2 linked regions of the Streptomyces venezuelae genome follow. The protein of the gene in region 2 interacts with the protein of the main gene of each other region in a pairwise test. Links are inferred from orthologs where the notes say so. Each region holds a gene or a part of one and is shown on either strand. Other genes may lie near its edges.

Region 1 (5,176 bases), 2.4 Mb from region 2 along the record:
GATGACTGGCCACGAGGGCCTCACGTCCTTCCTCTGTCGGTGCTTGGAGGAGGACGCTAGACCCGGAGGTAACGGGCGGATGACGGGATGACCGCAAGTGGTTCGATCCGACCGGAGCTGGCCGCCGAGGACCGGACTCGACTGTTCCGGTGTGGGTCAGTGCCAGAGAACGGCGATGAAGATGTTGATCACGGTCAGCCCGCCGACCGCGCCGAACAGCGCCTTGTCCACGTGCTCCTCGTCGCGCTTGACGTAGACGAGGCAGAGGATCACGAACAGGATCGCGAGCTTCACGCCGACCTTGACGTTGTTGACGGGGGTCCCGTCCATCTCGTTGAAGCCGACCAGGAGTACGCCGGTGACGAGCATGGTGAGTGCGCCGTGCAGCATGGCGGGCGTGAAACGGGCGGTGCCCGCGCTCATCGCCTTCATCTGGGTCAGGAAGCCGCCGAGGAGCGAGGCGATTCCGATGATGTGCAGGCCGACGAAGACATTGATGAGTACGTCCATGGCGTCGAGCGTACGAGGCGGCCCGGTCGGCCGGAGAAGCGGGTCAGCTCCCTCCGCAGCTGCTCGATTCGATGATTTCGTAGGGCTGGGCGAGAGGACTGTACGAGATCTTCGAACAATTGGGCGGGGTCCGTACGAGATCTGCGTACAGTGGGGGCATGCCTGCCGCCGCCGCCGAGCCGACCCACCCCGCCGCCGACCGCATCGAGCTGGTCGAGGTCCTGGCGGCGCTCGGACACCCCGTCCGGCTGGAGATCGTCCGCAAGCTGTCCTGCGGCGAGGAGGCCTTCTGCGGCGAGGTCGTCCCGGACCTGCCCCGGTCCAGCGTCACGCACCACCTCAGGACGCTGCGCGAGAGCGGTCTCATCCGCCAGCGGCCCCAGGGCCGCAAGCTCTTCCTCGCGCTGCGCCGCGAGGACCTGGAGCTGCGTTTCCCCGGTCTGCTCGAACTCGTGCTGGCCTGTCGGTCCCGCCCCCTAGACTCGGAATGCGATGAGCAGCCTCTTTGACGACAGTTTCCTGGCGGACCTCACCCCCTCCGACGAGGTCCCGCCGCCGCCCGAGGACCACGCCGCCCCCGAGGCCGGCGCGGACGACCTCTTCGGCGGGCGGTTCGACGTACCCATGACCGGGGACGCGTACTACCGGGACGGCGCCCCCAGGCCCGTCATCGACCCGGCGACGCTCCTCGACGGGCTCAACGAGCAGCAGCGCGCGGCCGTGGTGCACGCGGGATCCCCGCTGCTCATCGTGGCCGGCGCCGGCTCCGGCAAGACCAGGGTGCTGACCCACCGCATCGGACACCTGCTGTCCGCGCGGGGCGTCCACCCCGGCCAGATCCTCGCGATCACCTTCACCAACAAGGCCGCCGGTGAGATGAAGGAGCGCGTCGAGGGCCTCGTCGGCCCGCGCGCGGGCGCCATGTGGGTCTCCACCTTCCACAGCGCGTGCGTGCGGATCCTGCGCCGCGAATCCAAGCGGCTCGGGTTCACGTCCTCGTTCTCGATCTACGACGCGGCCGACTCGAAGCGCCTGATGGCGCTCGTCTGCCGCGACCTGGACCTCGACCCGAAGAAGTTCCCGCCGAAGGCCTTCAACGCCAAGATCTCGAACCTGAAGAACGAGCTGATCGACGAGGAAGCCTTCGCCGACCAGGCCGTGGACGGCTTCGAGAAGACCCTGGCCCAGGCGTACGCGATGTACCAGGGGCGGCTGCGCGAGGCCAACGCCCTCGACTTCGACGACATCATCATGACCACGGTCCACCTGCTCCAGGCGTTCCCGGACGTCGCCGAGCACTACCGGCGCCGCTTCCGGCACGTCCTCGTCGACGAGTACCAGGACACCAACCACGCCCAGTACACGCTGGTGCGCGAGCTCGTCGGCACCGGCTACCCGGACCTGCCCCCGGCCGAGCTGTGCGTGGTGGGTGACGCCGACCAGTCGATCTACGCCTTCCGCGGCGCGACCATCCGCAACATCCTCCAGTTCGAAGAGGACTACAAGGACGCGACCACGATCCTGCTGGAGCAGAACTACCGCTCCACGCAGACGATCCTCTCCGCGGCCAACGCGGTCATCGAGCGCAACGAGAACCGCCGCGCCAAGAACCTGTGGACGCAGGCCGGCACCGGCGCCGTCATCACCGGCTACGTCGCGGACACCGAGCACGACGAGGCCCAGTTCGCCGCCGACGAGATCGACCGGCTCACCGACGCCGGCGACGCCAAGGCCGGCGACGTGGCGATCTTCTACCGGACCAACGCGCAGTCCCGCGTGTTCGAGGAGATCTTCATCCGGGTCGGACTGCCCTACAAAGTCGTCGGCGGCGTCCGCTTCTACGAGCGCAAGGAGGTCCGCGACGTCCTCGCGTACCTGCGCGTCCTCGCGAACCCGGAGGACAACGTCCCGCTGCGGCGCATCCTGAACGTGCCCAAGCGCGGCATCGGCGAGCGCGCCGAGGCGATGATCGACGCCCTCGCGGCGCGCGAGAAGATCACCTTCCCGCAGGCGCTGCGCCGGGTGGACGAGGCCTTCGGCATGGCCGCGCGCTCCACCAACGCGGTGAAGCGGTTCAACGTGCTGATGGAGGAGCTGCGCACGATCGTCGACTCGGGCGCGGGCCCGGCGGTGGTGCTGGAAGCCGTCCTGGAGCGGACGGGGTACCTCGCCGAACTCCAGGCCTCGACCGACCCGCAGGACGAGACGCGCATCGAGAACCTGCAGGAGCTCGCGGCCGTGGCCCTGGAGTTCGAGCAGGCGCGGGAGGCCGCGGCGGCCGAGGCGGCGGAGACCGGTGCCCCGGCTCCCGGGTCCGGCACCCTGGCCGAGTTCCTGGAGCAGGTCGCCCTCGTGGCCGACTCCGACCAGATCCCGGACGAGGACACCGAGGGCACGGGCGTCATCACGCTGATGACCCTGCACACCGCCAAGGGCCTCGAATTCCCGGTGGTCTTCCTGACCGGCATGGAGGACGGGGTCTTCCCGCACATGCGGGCGCTGGGCCAGACCAAGGAACTGGAGGAGGAGCGCCGGCTCGCGTACGTCGGCATCACGCGGGCGCGCGAGCGCCTGTACCTGACCCGATCCAGCATGCGCAGCGCGTGGGGCACGCCCTCGTACAACCCGCCGTCGCGCTTCCTGGAGGAGATTCCGGCGGAGTACCTCCAGTGGAAGCGGACGGGCGCGACGCAGAAGCCGGCCGGTCCGATGCGGGGCTCGGGGTACGGGTCCTCGTACGGGTCGTCCTCGTCCGGATCGGGCAAGGCGACGTTCGGCACCTCGCCGGAGGCGTTCCTGTCCTCGTCGCGTACGAAGTCGGGCCCGTCCGGATTCGCGACGCGGCGGGCCGCCGACAAGCCGGTCATCGCCCTGGTGGTCGGGGACCGGGTCACGCACGACCAGTTCGGGCTCGGCACCGTCATGGAGGTCAAGGGGGCGGGTGCGGACGCGCAGGCCACCATCGACTTCGGGGACGACAAGCCCAAGCGGCTGCTGCTGCGTTACGCGCCGGTGCAGAAGCTGTAGGACGGGGGGCGGCCGCGCGGCCTTCGGGCCGCGCGGCATTCACGCCGGGGGAGACGCCGGCGGGTTGCGCCCGGCGGTCGCGTCGGACGGCTGTGCCCGGTGGTCAGGCCGGGCGGTTGCGGGCCTGAGGGGTTACGTCGGGTCCAGGCCGTGGCTGCGGAGCCAGGACAGGGGGTCGATCGCGGATCCGCCGCCGGGCCGGACCTCGAAGTGGAGGTGCGGGCCGGTGGAGTTGCCGGAGTTGCCCGAGTAGGCGATGACTTCGCCCGCCTTGACCTTGCCGCCGCGGATCTTGGTGGAGCTGAGGTGGCAGTACCACGTCTCGGTGCCGTCGGGCGCGGTCACTATCGCCATGTTCCCGTAGGCGCTGTTGTACTGCGTGCGCACGGTTCCGTCGGTGGCCGACATGACGGGGGTGCCGTAGGAGACCGGGAAGTCGATGCCGGTGTGCACCGACATCCACATGCCGCCGGCCTGGCCGAAGTTGGCGCTGAGCCCGTGCTGTGCGACGGGGATGGCGAACTTGGGGCGGGCGGCCTCCTTGGCCGCGGCCTCCTCCGCCTTCTTCTTCTTTTCCTCTTCCTGGCGCTCGCGCAGGTCGATGCGCTCCTGCGTGCGGCTCGCGCGGTCCGCGAAGTCGCCCGCGTCGGCGCTGAGCGCGACCAGTTGGGTGTCGAGCTTGGTGTTCGCCGCGACCGGCTTCACCGAGGCCGGGTCGGGCGCGGCCATGGTCGTGGGCTCCTCGGCCGGCCGGTCCGTGCCGGTGAGGCCGCCGACGGAGGCGGCCGCGACGCCCGCGACACCCATCACGCAGGCGGACGGGACGGCCACGGTCAGCAGGGCGGAACGCTTCGCCGGGTTGCGGCGACGGCTGGTGCCGCCGCCGGTGGAGCCGCTGCCCGCCTTGGCGCCGGCGCCGGTCTTGCCGTTGCCCTTGGCGGCGGTCCGGCGCGCGGAGCGCGGAGCCGAGGTCACCGGCATGGCCTGGGTGGGGAGGTCGTGGACCTCGGGCTGCTCGGGTGCCTCGTGGACCTGGGGCGTCTCGTCGGAGAGCACCTCGAAGACGGCGGTCTCGCTGTACGCGGCCGTCCCCGCCTCGACACCGTCCTCGACGGCGGTGTCGAATCCGCCCTCGAACCCGCCCTCGAACCCGTTCTGGTACCCGGGGTCGATGCCGACGGCCTGGGTGGCCTCGTAGGCGTAGCCCGTCGAGGTCGCCTGGTACGTGTACTCCTGCGCCGCGGCTGCGGGCGCGGGTGCGGGCTGGGGTTCGGGCTGGTACTCGTACTCGTACGCGTAGGCGGCCTCGGGCTGGGCCGGGGTCTCGGCGACGGTGTTCCAGGCGGTGGCGTCGTAGGCGCCGGTCTCGGTTCCGGTGGTGCCGTAGCCCGGCATCGCCCAGTGCCCGGTCTGCTCGCCGGAGGTGTCGTAGCCGAAGGAGGGCTGCTGGTACTGCGCATAGCCGGAGTAGTCCGCGCCCTGCGTGCTCCAGGCGCTCGCGTCCCAGCTCCCGGTGGTGTCCTCGGAGGCGGCCTGGGCCGGGATCGTGGACAGGTAACTGTCCTGCGAAGCCCACGCGGTGGTGTCGTAGGCGCCCGTGTCGTAGGAGCCGTAGGCGGCGTAGTTGACCCCCTGGCCC
Region 2 (4,978 bases):
TTCTCCGAGTCGAAGTAGGTGATGGTGCCCTCGTCCTCGTTGATCCGGGCGTTGACGACCGCGTGGGCCTTCAGCGCCTGGGCAGCGGCCTTGACGAAGAACGGCATCGGCGAGAGCTTGACGCCCTCACGGGCCAGGAACGCGCCCTTGGCCTTCTCGCGCAGCTTCATGATCTTGGTGATGTCCACCTCGACCACGGAGCTGAGCTGAGCCTGCGAGTGCAGGGCCTTCATCATGTTGTCGCCGATGACCTTGCGCATGCGGGTCATCTTGACCGTCTGACCGCGCAGCTCGGACACCGCGGCGGCCGGGGCCTTGGCGGCGGGAGCGGCAGCGGCCGGAGCCGGGGCGGCGGCAGCGGCCTTGGCGGCCTCGGCGGCGGCCAGGACGTCCTGCTTGCGGATGCGGCCACCGACGCCGGTGCCCGAAACCGTGGACAGGTTGACGCCGGACTCCGAGGCGAGCTTGCGCACCAGCGGGGTCACGTACGCGGCCTCGTCACCGGCGGACGCCGGAGCGGCCGGGGCGGCGGCCGGAGCCGGGGTCACCGGAGCCGGAGCGGCCACCGGGGCGGCGGCCTGGACCGGCGCCGGGGCGGCGACCGGAGCGGCCGGGGCCGGGGCGGCGACGGGGGCGGCCGGAGCCGGGGCAGCCGGAGCCGGAGCGGCGGCCGGAGCCGGAGCGGCAGCCGGGGCCGGAGCGGCGGCCGGAGCCGGAGCGGCCGGGGCGGCACCGGCGACGCCGATGACGGCCAGACGGGCGCCGACCTCGGCGGTCTCGTCCTCGCCGACCAGGATCTCCAGCAGCGTGCCGGAGACCGGCGCGGGGATCTCGGTGTCGACCTTGTCGGTCGAGACCTCCAGCAGCGGCTCGTCGGCCTCGATGGACTCGCCGACCTGCTTCAGCCAGCGGGTGACGGTGCCCTCGGTGACGGACTCGCCCAGGGCGGGGAGCACGACATCGGTGCCGGAAGCGGCACCGGCGGGGGCGGCGGCGGGCGCCTCGGCGGCGGGAGCCGGGGCCGCGGGGGCCTCGGCGACCGGAGCCGGAGCGGCCGCGGGGGCCTCGGCGGCAGCGGCCGGCTCGGCGGCCGGAGCCGCTGCGGCGGCCGGAGCGCCGGAGCCGTCGTCGATGACGGCCAGCTCGGCGCCGACCTCGACGGTCTCGTCCTCGGCGACCTTGATGGAGGCCAGGATGCCCGACACGGGGGAGGGGATCTCGGTGTCGACCTTGTCGGTCGAGACTTCGAGCAGCGGCTCGTCGGCCTCGACGCGCTCGCCCTCGGCCTTCAGCCAGCGGGTGACAGTGCCCTCGGTGACGCTCTCACCGAGCGCCGGAAGGGTTACGGAAACCGACATGGTTTCAGTTGCTCCTAACGAAAGTGCGGAAGTGGTCGTCGCGCCCGTGACGAATTAGTCGTGGGAGTGAAGCGGCTTGCCGGCGAGCGCCAGGTGGGCCTCGCCCATCGCTTCGTTCTGGGTCGGGTGCGCGTGGATGAGCTGCGCGACCTCGGCCGGCAGAGCTTCCCAGTTGTAGATCAGCTGGGCCTCGCCGACCTGCTCGCCCATCCGGTCACCGACCATGTGGACGCCGACCACGGCACCGTCCTTGACCTGGACGAGCTTGATCTCGCCCGCGGTCTTGAGGATCTTGCTCTTGCCGTTGCCCGCCAGGTTGTACTTCAGGGCCACGACCTTGTCCGCGCCGTAGATCTCCTTGGCCTTGGCCTCGGTGATGCCGACGGACGCGACCTCGGGGTGGCAGTAGGTGACGCGCGGGACACCGTCGTAGTCGATCGGGACGGCCTTGAGGCCGGCCAGACGCTCCGCGACCAGGATGCCCTCGGCGAAGCCGACGTGCGCGAGCTGGAGGGTGGGGACGAGGTCACCGACGGCCGAGATGGTCGGCACGTTGGTCTGCATGTACTCGTCGACCAGGACGTAGCCGCGGTCCATCGCGACGCCCTGCTCCTCGTAGCCCAGACCCTGCGAGACGGGGCCGCGGCCCACCGCGACCAGCAGCACCTCGGCCTCGAAGGTCTTGCCGTCGGCGAGCGTCACGCGGACGCCGTTCTCCGTGTACTCGGCCTTGTCGAAGAAGGTGCCCAGGTTGAACTTGATGCCGCGCTTGCGGAAGGCGCGCTCCAGCAGCTTGGAGCTGTTCTCGTCCTCGACCGGCACGAGGTGCTTGAGGCCCTCGATGACGGTGATGTCGGAGCCGAAGGACTTCCACGCCGAGGCGAACTCGACGCCGATGACGCCGCCGCCCAGGACGATCGCCGACTCGGGCACGCGGTCCAGGACCAGCGCGTGGTCCGAGGAGATGATGCGGTTGCCGTCGATCTCCAGGCCCGGCAGCGACTTCGGCACGGAGCCGGTCGCCAGCAGGATGTGGCGGCCCTGGATGCGCTGGCCGTTCACGTCGACGGACGTCGGGGAGGACAGGCGGCCCTCACCCTCGATGTAGGTCACCTTGCGGGAGGCGACCAGGCCCTGCAGACCCTTGTACAGGCCCGAGATGACCTCGTCCTTGTACTTGTGGACACCCGCGATGTCGATTCCCTCGAAGGAGGTCTTGACACCGAACTGGGCGGCTTCACGAGCCTGGTCCGCGATCTCGCCCGCGTGCAGCAGAGCCTTCGTGGGGATGCAGCCGTTGTGCAGGCAGGTGCCACCGAGCTTGTTCTTCTCGATCAGGGCAACGTCCAGACCCAGCTGGGATGCGCGCAGCGCCGCGGCGTAACCGCCACTGCCACCGCCGAGGATCACTAGGTCGAAAACGGTGCTGGCGTCGTTCGCCACGTCACGTCCTCCATGCATGTGCGCCGGGCACCGGTCCTCAGTGACCGGGCGGCGGCTGGTATACGGCCGCTTGTTTCTTCGGCCCTGTGGTGGGGGCCCTGTCCTGCCGAGAACCCATCTTCGCATTTGTCGGGGGAACACGGGACGCCGGGCCCACGATGTGATCGGGCGATCCTCCCGGACCAGGGGTTACCGCTGCGTAGGTACGTACCGGGATACCCACCGATTCCTTCAGGTTTCGTCGTGAGACGGACGCACCCCGGGCCGTGACCCGGCCCGGGGTGCGTCACATCACATCGAACGGGGCGGTCAGCCCAGGTCGCCCGTGGCCGTGCGCTCGGCCAGCCGCACCAGGGTGCGGACGGCGGAGCCGGTGCCGCCCTTGGGGGTGTAGCCGTGCGGCGCGCCCTCGTGGAAGGCGGGGCCGGCGATGTCGAGGTGGGCCCAGGTGATGCCCTCGCCGACGAACTCCTGCAGGAAGAGGCCGGCCACCAGGCCGCCGCCCATGCGGACACCCATGTTCGCGATGTCGGCGGTGGGGGAGTCCATGCTCTTGCGCAGCTCCGCGGGGAGCGGCATCGGCCAGGAGGACTCGCCGACCTCCTCGGCGATCTCGTGGATCGACGTGCGGAAGGCGTCGTCGTTGGCCATGATCCCGAAGGTGCGGTCGCCGAGGGCGAGCACCATGGCACCGGTGAGGGTGGCGACGTCGACGATCGCGTCCGGGTTGTCCTCGGAGGCCTTCGTGAGCGCGTCACCGAGGACGAGACGGCCCTCGGCGTCCGTGTTGAGGACCTCGACGGTCTTGCCGCTGTACATGCGCAGCACGTCACCCGGCTTGGTGGCGGAGCCGGACGGCATGTTCTCGGCGAGCGCCAGCCAGCCGGTGACGTTCACCCGCAGGCCCAGCTTCGCGGCCGCGACGACGGAGGCGAAGACGGCGGCGGCGCCGGCCATGTCGCACTTCATCGTCTCGTTGTGGCCGGCCGGCTTCAGGGAGATGCCGCCCGAGTCGTAGGTGATGCCCTTGCCGACGAAGGCCAGGGTCTTCTCCGCCTTGGGGTGCGTGTACGTGAGCTTCACCAGGCGCGGCAGGTTCTCGGAGCCCTTGCCGACGCCCATGATGCCGCCGTAGCCGCCCTTGAGGAGGGCCTTCTCGTCCAGCACCTGGACCTTGATGCCGTTCTCCTTCGCGGCCGCGGAGGCGACCGCGGCGAAGGCCTCGGGGGTCAGGTCGTTCGGCGGGGTGTTCACCAGGTCACGGGCGACGTTGACCTCGGCCGCCACGATCGCGGCGCGCTCGATCGCGGCCTTGTGCTCCTTGTCGCGGGGCTTGGCGCCCAGCAGGGCCACCTCGGCCAGCGGTGCCTTCGGGGCCGCGCCCTTGGCCTCCTTGCGGACCTTGTTCTCGCCGCCCTGGTAGGCGGTGAACGCGTACGCGCCGAGCAGCGCGCCCTCGGCGACGGCGGTGACGGCCGAGGCGTCCTCCAGCGGGAGGGCGAAGGCGGCCTTCTTGCTGCCGTGCAGCGCGCGGGCGGCGGCGCCGGCGGCGCGGCGCAGCACCTCCTCGTCGAACGACTCGTCCTTCTCGGGGACGGAGCCGAGCCCCACCGCCAGCACGACCGGGACCTTGAGGCCCGCCGGGGCCGGGAGCTTGGTGATCTCGCCTTCGGCGCCCGAGGCGCCCAGCGCGTCGAGGACGCCGGCGAGCTTACCGTCGAACGCCTTGTCCACGGCCTCGGCGCCCGCGGCGGCGATCGGTCCCTTGGGGCCCTTCGCCACGCCGACCACGAGGGCGTCGGCGCGGAGCGTCGCCGCGCCGGCAGTGCTGAGAGTCAGAGCAGTCACGGTGGTGAAGTCTCGCTTCCGTTTGTGTGTGTGGGCCGAGTGGGTGGACGGCCATCCGTAGCGATCGTATTCGGGCCCGACAGCCGCCAGAAATGAGCCTACGCGTACGCGCTCGTCCGTACGTCACTCGAAGGTTTGGCAAGTTGTTCGATCAAGAGGCCATCAGGTTCACCCATCTGTGGACTCTGCTCCAGGTTTGCCTCGTAGACCTGACGAGGTCCGAAAGACTCGGTCCACTCTCGCAAGGGGACGCGGGGTTCCTTTGCATGATTTCCACAGAGCCTCCCAGGCCCGGCTGTCCGCCAGGGCCGGATCGAGGGACGCCTGCG

The links. The genes of interacting proteins can lie anywhere in the genome.
Region 1: the proteins of lpdA (region 2) and pcrA interact in binary tests that used the Escherichia coli proteins (3 or more experiments, as listed by UniProt). The link is inferred for Streptomyces venezuelae from one-to-one orthologs.

The regions. Positions count from the first base shown.
Region 1 is NZ_CP029189.1:4,541,951-4,547,126, forward strand. Bases 612-3,769 are described here. They hold pcrA (DNA helicase PcrA), read left to right. Parts: upstream 612-1,002; coding sequence 1,003-3,537; downstream 3,538-3,769. Other genes in these bases: DEJ51_RS20275 (ArsR/SmtB family transcription factor), read left to right, coding at 669-1,019; DEJ51_RS20285 (M23 family metallopeptidase), read right to left, coding at 3,670-3,769. Outside these bases: DEJ51_RS20265 (C40 family peptidase), read right to left, coding at 1-13; DEJ51_RS20270 (hypothetical protein), read right to left, coding at 157-510; more of DEJ51_RS20285, read right to left, coding at 3,770-5,176. UniProt on the Escherichia coli protein: A helicase with DNA-dependent ATPase activity. Unwinds DNA duplexes with 3'-5' polarity. Translocates on single-stranded DNA with 3'-5' polarity. Initiates unwinding more efficiently from a nicked substrate than double-stranded DNA.
Region 2 is NZ_CP029189.1:2,154,258-2,159,235, reverse strand. Bases 608-3,567 are described here. They hold lpdA (dihydrolipoyl dehydrogenase), read right to left. Parts: upstream 2,802-3,567; coding sequence 1,413-2,801; downstream 608-1,412. Other genes in these bases: DEJ51_RS09130 (leucyl aminopeptidase), read right to left, coding at 3,111-3,567; sucB (2-oxoglutarate dehydrogenase, E2 component, dihydrolipoamide succinyltransferase), read right to left, coding at 608-1,358. Also shown: more of sucB, read right to left, coding at 1-607; more of DEJ51_RS09130, read right to left, coding at 3,568-4,649. UniProt on the Escherichia coli protein: Lipoamide dehydrogenase is a component of the glycine cleavage system as well as of the alpha-ketoacid dehydrogenase complexes.